2 regions of the Vibrio sp. THAF190c genome follow, and region 1 is predicted to be linked to the other one. Evidence: predicted binding sites of a transcription regulator. Region 1 holds the regulator's gene; the other holds the start of a gene.
What was found. Region 1 encodes PurR, which represses purine synthesis genes. Its sites were predicted from a motif close to TNANGNAAACGTTTNCNTNA; they were not measured.
Positions count from the first base shown of each region.

Region 1 (4,430 bases):
AAGCTCTGAAATGGACGAACCGGTTGTAATCTCCGAGCCATCGATGCTTGAAGAAGAAAACTCTACAACCTCTGGTGCAATACCAACGAGCGGCGCACAGCCAGCACTTTAATGCTGTACAACATGGATAACCATGACTAATGGCCTATGTTCTTTTCAAGCTGATTCCATAAACAAAAAACCGAGATACTGAATATCTCGGCTTTTTCAATTTTGCTTGTTGAGCATTTTAATTCTGAGCGTTAATCGCCAGCAAACATGTAACCTTCACCATGAACCGTCACAAAGATTTGAGGGTTCTTCGGATCAAACTCCATCTTCGCACGCATACGACGAATCAATACGTCAATGGTACGGTCGTTTGGCGCATCAACACGGTGGCTAATCATATTTAAGATTCGCTCACGGCTTAATACTTGGTTCGGGTATGAAGACAGCGCAACCAATAGCTCATATTCTGCTTTGGTCAATTTCACTGGCTCACCGTTTTTGCTCAGTGCGCGGCGTGGAATATCAAATATCCACTCACCAAAGCGAACGATAGATTCGTCATCCGCCTGCTCCGCCGCACCTGCTGGTGACTTGCGAGCTGCAGAAATTCGCCAAAGTAGGTTTTTCACTCGAACCAGTAACTCGCGAAGTTCGAATGGTTTAGTAACATAATCATCTGCGCCCATCTCTAGGCCTACAATTTTGTCGATGCTATCCGTGCGTCCAGTAACTAAAATAATCCCAATGTCTGATTGACTGCGTAATTCGCGAGTTAGCATCAATCCATCTTCGCCTGGTAAGTTGATGTCCAGCATAATGAGGTCAACGTTATTCTCTTCTAGAACGTTTCTCATTTGAGCGCCGCTTTCTGCTTCGCTTACTGTGTAACCCTCATTCTGGAAATATCCAACCAGCTTACTACGGGTTACCACATCATCTTCAACGACTAATACGTGATAGCTCATCTACACCACTTTTCTTATTTAATAGTTTCAGTGACTATTCTATTCATAACTAGTAACAATTCTAGTAGTACGCAAGATAAAAGCCAGAAACCTGAATTTTTTTTGATACAAGACAATCTTAAACCTTGCTATTTAACCTCCATCGCAATTCAATATAGGCATTACTACTAACGAGTGACTTTGCAATTAGCAAATACAACCGTTAGCAAGCCTTCGTACCGCAGATATTACGAAAGACGATATTAGGATTATTGAGATGAAAGAAACGAAAGCGTTCAACGAACAACGAGCTGAAATCTACTGGTGGCTATCGAGCCTGTTCGCAAAAGAGCTGACTCAAGAAGAACTGGATAACTACCACTCGGTTGAGATTCGTTCGTTTTTAACTGGTCTTGGCGACAATGAGACGCTTAAGCCAGCAATCAATAACCTAGTAGATGCGCTTAACCGATTGCAGAATCGTGAAGACGCTCAACTGGAGCTTTCGTCAGATTTTTGCGAGTTGTTCCTTAAGTCAGATAAATACGGTGCTCTACCGTACGCTTCTATTTACTTAGACAAGAGCGGCCTGCTGAACGCCAAGCCAGCTCAAGACATGGAAGCCATCATGGCGTCTTATGGTATCGCCGTAAACCAAGACCTAAAAGAGCCTGCTGACCACCTAGCCATCGAGTTGGATTTCCTTGGCAACATTATCATTCGTTCAAACGACCTCGAGAGTGAGCAAGAATTAGAAGCAGCTTTCACTGCACAGCATGAATTTGTTGAACAACAACTTCTCAGCTGGATTCCACAATTTGCAACGAAATGCCGTGAATTTGATGAGTTTGGTTTTTACGCTTGTGTTGCAGAATTGCTAGCCGCTTTCTGTAAACTTGATGCGCAATATTTGGCTGGTGAATAAATTCACTAATGACTAAAGGCACAATTTAGGTAGAATGTGACAATTCACCCAGATTTCTGGGTGAATTTTATTGCGAGTATTTTCTAGTCAGTCTAAAATTGTGACCGCAAACGATAAAATATGAAACATTCTCGAAATGCTATGCTTTAAATTAGCTAAGAGCATTTCGGTGTTAAGACAAGCCGCTCTCATTAGCGGTTTTTTGTTTTTTAGCACTTTAGTACCGAGAGAGCCCTACACATTCTAAGCTCTTGTTCTGGTAGCTTAAAACGGCTACTTGCTCCGTACTGCTGAGGAAGTAGCTATCAATAGGATAAAGCCATGGCAACTATAAAAGATGTCGCTCGCTTAGCCGGCGTATCAACAACCACCGTTTCTCACGTGATCAACAAGACACGTTTCGTAGCAGAAGCGACTCAAGAAAAAGTAAACAAAGCCGTAGACGAATTAAATTATGCACCAAGTGCCGTTGCTCGTAGTTTGAAATGTAACTCTACGCGCACAATCGGTATGTTAGTAACTCAATCAACTAACCTATTCTTCTCTGAAGTGATCGATGGTGTAGAGAGCTACTGTTACCGTCAAGGCTATACGCTGATTCTATGTAACACAGGTGGTATCTACGAGAAGCAACGTGACTACATCCGAATGCTTGCTGAAAAACGCGTAGATGGCATCTTAGTAATGTGTTCTGACCTAACGGAAGAACTTCGTGAAATGCTTGACCGTCATGCAGACATTCCAAAAGTTGTTATGGATTGGGGCCCTGAAAGTTCACAAGCAGATAAGATCATCGACAACTCTGAAGAAGGTGGCTACCTAGCGACTAAATATCTAGTTGAACGCGGGCATGAACGTATTGCATGTCTAAGTGGTCACTTAGATAAAGCGGCGTGTGTTGAACGTATCGCTGGTTACCGTCGAGCACTGGCAGAGGCAGACATTCAAGCCGATGACAACCTAATCCTTGAAGGTAACTTCGAGTGTGATACGGCTGTTATCGCAGCAGATAAAATCGCTGCAATGGAAAATCGCCCTACCGCGGTATTCTGTTTTAACGATACGATGGCGCTTGGTCTTATGAGCCGCCTACAACAGCAAGGTATTAAGATCCCTGAAGATATTTCAGTGATTGGTTACGACAATATTGAGTTGGCAGAGTACTTCTCACCGCCGTTGACGACTGTTCACCAACCAAAACGTCGTGTCGGTAAGAACGCGTTCGAAATCCTGCTAGAACGTATCAAAGACAAAGACCACGAAAAACGCGTGTTCGAGATGCATCCAGAGATCATTGAGCGTGCGACAGTAAAAACGTTAAAATAACGTAAACTTTAGAAAAATCTAATAAAACGCACCGTTTGGTGCGTTTTTTTTATTTGTCAAAAATAAAAACCCAGTTGCATATCAAGGCAACAATTAACTGAATTAAGATCACATTTTAGAATAACAAGTGTGAACCTCATTCAACAAAAAACTTTATTCTTGATTATACAGTCACGCACAGGGCAAATCACTTGAAAGGGTGAGACGCAAAGCCTCCGGCCTAACCCATTATTGGTATGGTAGCGGGGTTACCGATGGCAAAATGCAGTATTTCCTACCTTTAGTAGTAATTTACGGCTTATTGACAATTTCATTGCGACATTTTGCTAATCTCTCGGACCTGCTTATTTGGTGGCGTAATTCAAATACACCGAGATAAACAATATGGATAAACCGATACTCAAGGACTCAATGAAGTTATTTGAGCCACTTGGAAAGATAAAGTCACGCTCAATGTTTGGCGGTTTCGGCCTTTTTGCCGATGACACCATGTTTGCATTGGTCGTAAACAATCAGTTGCACATTCGAGCTGATAAGAATACTACTTCACAATTTGAACAACAGGGCTTCGAACCTTACGTTTACAAAAAACGTGGATTCCCAGTCGTTACTAAGTATTTTGCCCTCCCAGAAGACCTCTGGCAGACTCAAGAACGTATTATCGAGCTGGCAAAAGCTTCCCTTGACTGTGCTAAAGAAGAGAAACAAATCCAATCATCGGCGAAACCGACGCGATTGAAAGATTTGCCAAACCTTCGACTTGCCACAGAGCGTATGTTGAAAAAAGCAGGGATCGATACCGTTGAAAGCTTGTATGAGTCAGGTTCTGTTAATGCATACAAAGCCATTAAAGAATCTCATTCATCAAGTGTTAGCTTAGAGCTACTTTGGGCGCTTGAAGGTGCAATCAACGGCACTCATTGGTCGGTGATACCTCAGCAGCGACGCGACGAGCTCATCAGCTCTATTAATTAGGTCCAAATCACTTAATTGTAAAAAGCCACATTAATGTGGCTTTTTTTATTTTCTTTTGAAAGTTAATCTTTCCTTCTCCTGTCTAACTATACTAACTATAAGCAAAAGATTAAGGGACGCTCCCATGAGTAAGAAAATGATTTTAGGCATAATTTTAGTTGCCACGATAGTGTTACTAGCCGTTAACTTTGGTCAATACTTAACGCTTGAAAATGCCAAAGCCCAGCAGGCACTTCTTAATGACTACATAGAGAGTAACTTTGTTGTTG
Region 1 covers NZ_CP045338.1:1,152,889-1,157,318, reverse strand. The annotation lists gene elyC (envelope biogenesis factor ElyC) at 1-112, shown strand, start outside; gene torR (two-component system response regulator TorR) at 243-956, opposite strand; gene torD (molecular chaperone TorD) at 1,213-1,860, shown strand; gene purR (HTH-type transcriptional repressor PurR) at 2,182-3,186, shown strand; cyclic di-GMP riboswitch class I at 3,358-3,442, shown strand; gene FIV04_RS05275 (TfoX/Sxy family DNA transformation protein) at 3,571-4,161, shown strand; gene FIV04_RS05270 (TVP38/TMEM64 family protein) at 4,286-4,430, shown strand, end outside.

Region 2 (4,430 bases), 1.4 Mb from region 1:
GCGTTATCACCGACGGCATCGATGCGGCTAAGCAATAGTTCGACTTTAGGAATTAGACGTTGCTGTCGGGTAAGCTCAGAGTTCTGATTTGGGGATTGCCACAACAGATAGCCAAGCGTGATGGTGCTTGCGAGTAACACGAGCGTCACCAACCATAACCAAGATGGCTTTGAAGCCGTTTTGTTATGCTTTGGCTTTGGTTCTACATTGTTTTCTATTTCAGCGTTATCTAGGCGCACAGAGCTAGGATTGAGAAAGTAGCCCTTGCGCGGGTAGGTCACTAAAATTTTAGTGGCGTCGCTGTCTGGGAGGTGCTTCTGCAGTATTGAACGCAGCGTGCTGATTCGATTAGTCAGAACGTTTTTAGAGATAAAGCTGCTTTGCCAAATCTCTTGGATGATCAGCTCAGCTGAGAGTGGCTCTCCAACATGACGTAACAGCAGTTCCAGTAGCTCAACTGAGCGTGGCTCTAGGTTGATGACTTCTTGAGGTGTGCTTAACTCACGGGTACTAGGGTTGTACACCAGATCGGCAATGACGATAGAGGTATTGTTAGCCTGAGCAGCAGCGAGGAAGTCTTGCATAGGAAACCGTGTTTCATAAAAGCAGACGATTTTAGCTGCTTTGTTTATAAAAAGCAGCTAAGTATCCCGGATAAAAGCACTAACTTTATTCTGGCTCAAAATCGAGAAAGTGAGCGCTAACCAACAAGCCTATGAGCTGTAGCTAACCGAGTATCGTGTAGGTTTGTGGTTCATCGCGAGCACGACGTTCAGTACCGCAGTGCCAAGTACAGAAACAGCGATGATCCAAGGTGATACAAAAAAGAACGACGCAAATAGGATACAAGCATCAATAGCCATTTGAGTCTTACCTACTGAGATGCCATAACGGTCTTGGATGTATAGGCACAGTACGTTGAAGCCACCCAAACTTGAGCGATGGCGGAATAGAATCAGCATACCTAGCCCCATGAGCAGGCCGCCAGCAATCGCACAGTAAATTTCATTGTGGGCATCAAGAGAGATAACTAAATACAGATGATCCGCAAAAACAGACACTAAAGCACCGGAAAAAGCACTGCTAATGGCAAAATTACGCCCAAAGCGTTTCCATGCCAATATATAGAATGGACAGTTTGCGATAAAGTAAAGCGCACCGAAGGTGACAGGTAGAAATTGACTCAATAGAAGAGCCAAGCCTGTGGTACCGCCAGTAAGTAGTTGAGCAGACTGTAAAAAGAAGACGCCTTGTGCAACTAAGAAGGTGCCTGTAAGAATGGCAACCCAATCTTCTTTACGTGAGTGTTTTTCCATCGTTTTAATAATTACCTAGCCAATAAAGGCGAGCATAGTAGAGAAAAACATGCATTTTCGGTAGCTTGAGACACAAAATTAAGGTAAACCTATGTAATATTCGTTTTACAGGGTGTAAAGCGAAAACTTGACAGTAAGTCGCGTGCTGATGCGATGTGTCGCATAAGTATGATGAAGCTTATATGTCATTATGAAAAAACTGCATGATAAAATTGCAATTAGCTCTTTATGACCTAGATCAAATTATGTATGATGCGTCCCATTAGAACGGTGACGAAAACGTTTGCTTTCGGTCGTTATGTGGTTTTTTTGAAACTTTCAGTACAATCTGAGTCAGGAGATACAGATGCTTAAGCGTGACATGAACATCGCTGATTACGATGCGGATCTATTCGCAGCTATCCAAGAAGAAACTCTTCGCCAGGAAGAACACATCGAACTAATCGCTTCAGAAAACTACACAAGCCCACGTGTAATGGAAGCTCAAGGTTCTCAGCTAACAAACAAATACGCTGAAGGCTACCCAGGCAAGCGTTACTACGGTGGTTGTGAGTACGTAGATAAAGTTGAAACTCTAGCAATCGAGCGCGCATGTGAGCTTTTCGGTGCTGAGTACGCGAACGTACAGCCTCACTCAGGTTCTCAAGCGAACAACGCTGTATACATGGCGCTACTGAACGCAGGCGACACAGTTCTAGGTATGAGCCTAGCGCACGGTGGTCACCTAACTCACGGTTCTCCAGTAAACTTCTCTGGTAAGCTATACAACATTATCCCTTACGGTATCGACGAAGCAGGTCAAATCGATTACGAAGAGATGGAAAAGCTAGCTATCGAGAACAAGCCTAAGATGATCATCGGTGGTTTCTCTGCTTACTCTCAAATCTGTGACTGGAAACGCATGCGTGAAATCGCTGATAAAGTAGGTGCTTACCTATTCGTTGATATGGCGCATGTAGCTGGCCTAATCGCGGCAGGTGTTTACCCGAACCCAGTACCACACGCACACGTTGTTACAACAACAACGCACAAAACATTAGCAGGTCCACGTGGTGGTCTTATCCTTTCTAACGAAGGCGAAGACCTATATAAGAAGCTGAACTCAGCAGTATTCCCAGGCGGCCAAGGTGGCCCTCTAATGCACGTTATCGCTGGTAAAGCAGTAGCGTTCAAAGAAGCTCTAGAGCCAGAGTTCAAAGAGTACCAAGCACGCGTAGTTGCTAACGCAAAAGCAATGGTTGCAGAGTTTATCGCTCGCGGTTACAACATCGTTTCAGGTTCTACAGAGAACCACCTGTTCCTAGTTGATCTAATCGACAAAGACATCACAGGTAAAGAAGCGGATGCAGCACTAGGTGCGGCAAACATCACAGTAAACAAGAACTCAGTACCAAACGATCCACGTAGCCCGTTTGTAACGTCAGGTATCCGTATTGGTTCTCCTTCTATCACTCGTCGCGGTTTCACAGAAGCAGACGCGAAAGAGCTAGCAGGTTGGATTTGTGACATCCTAGATAACATGGGTGATGAGTCTGTTATCGAAGCAACAAAAGCAAAAGTGCTAGAAATCTGTAAGCGTCTACCAGTTTATGCTTAATTTTTTCTGCGTAGAGTGAACGAATTTCTGTGTCGCACATACTCATTTGCTAGCGCAAACTCCGTGTGAGCTCCTTGAACTTCGCTCATCTACTTTGAAAAAGAGTTTAAAAGGTCCCTTTGGGGGCCTTTTCGTTTTTAGGGGGGGGGGAGTTGAAAACTCCGCGCCTTTTGATTGAACGAAAGCTATTTGATTGAAAAATACGATTTGAAAGGCTCCTTTATAGGGGCCTTTTTTATATCTGGTGTTTAGGGGCTGAGAGTATAGAAGGCAGGTGCTAGAAAGAGTTAATGCAGTGACATTAACTCTTCGCGATTTGCGTGTTTTGGTTCTACTTTTTGATGCTGAGTAGGGTGCCTGACTTACATTTAAATGAGTAATAATGGCGGCTTTCGCTGAATTGACCTAAGCCTTCGCCATCACAATAGTCGATGTTGATATCGCGCATGATTTCTAGCGTATCTTCATTACTGAGGGCGAACTTGGAGCCGTCTGAGCAGACAATACGAACTCTTTCGTCATGGCTCACTGAATAGAGATCGACTTCTGTATTACATAGTTCAAAAGAGGCTTCACGAAAGTTGTCTTGTTGAGTATTGGAAGCACAACCTGCAGTGATGAGTGTTGCTGCGAACACAGTAAAAAGTCCGAGTTTTTTCATTGTTAATCCTTCACCTTTATTCTTTTTAGCGACGATTTTTGCTTCCTGCTTCGGGTAGCTTTTACAACGACAGGCTTCGACTCAAGGAGCGTAAGTAGATGTAAAGATATAAAAGTATAGGTGCAAATCGATAATTTATAATAAGTTTTTTGCTTTTAACTCGCGCCAATAAAAAAGACCAACACGAGGTTGGCCTTTATCAATCTAGACGATACGAGGATTTATCGAAATTGTTTCGCTTCTGGTAGGAATTCAAAGCCTGCAGTCGCGAGTCTTGCCTCGAGTGCAGCTTTATCAATATCGAAGAAGTTAGCGAGTTTATCGAGGTCGCCAGAGAAGTCGTCACGTAGCTTCATGTTTACGATGCTCATCAGCATCACAGGATCCATGGTTTCAAAATTCGCTAAGTTCATGCCTAGTCCTCGAAATCAGAGATCAACAAGTTTGCTGCAGCAAAAGCGGCACGTTCACGTGCTTCGCGTGGCAAAGACTCGTCTGCGGCTAAATCGTTGAGTGTTTTCACTGCACATGTAATAGCTTGAGGGATGTAGCCTTGATCGCCACTACCGATTTGAGAGTAAAGCTCACGAACTAAATCACAACAATCGTATACTTTCATTTCTATACCTAACTAAATGATAACTTCTCTCAATATACACACAGAGAAAAGCAAAAACAAAGCGCATTCAACGAATATTCAGTTTAGTTTGTTCTTGCTCAAGATCTCATTTTATGAGGTTAAACGGTGACCTGTTGTTCTAGCTGTAGTTTCACCTCATCGGCTAGGTTTAACTGGCGAGCGAGCTCTTTGAGGTACGCTTTTTCCATGAAATTCTGCTCATCTACCACAATTAAC
Region 2 covers NZ_CP045338.1:2,528,572-2,533,001, reverse strand. The annotation lists gene FIV04_RS11295 (winged helix-turn-helix domain-containing protein) at 1-584, opposite strand, end outside; gene FIV04_RS11290 (YitT family protein) at 714-1,316, opposite strand; gene glyA (serine hydroxymethyltransferase) at 1,663-2,913, shown strand; gene FIV04_RS11280 (hypothetical protein) at 3,245-3,574, opposite strand; gene FIV04_RS11275 (DUF4250 domain-containing protein) at 3,796-3,987, opposite strand; gene FIV04_RS11270 (YaeP family protein) at 3,990-4,193, opposite strand; gene FIV04_RS11265 (tellurite resistance TerB family protein) at 4,313-4,430, opposite strand, start outside.
Region 2: a site for PurR is predicted at 1,588-1,607, ahead of glyA (serine hydroxymethyltransferase). Genes of this name have one in related genera too.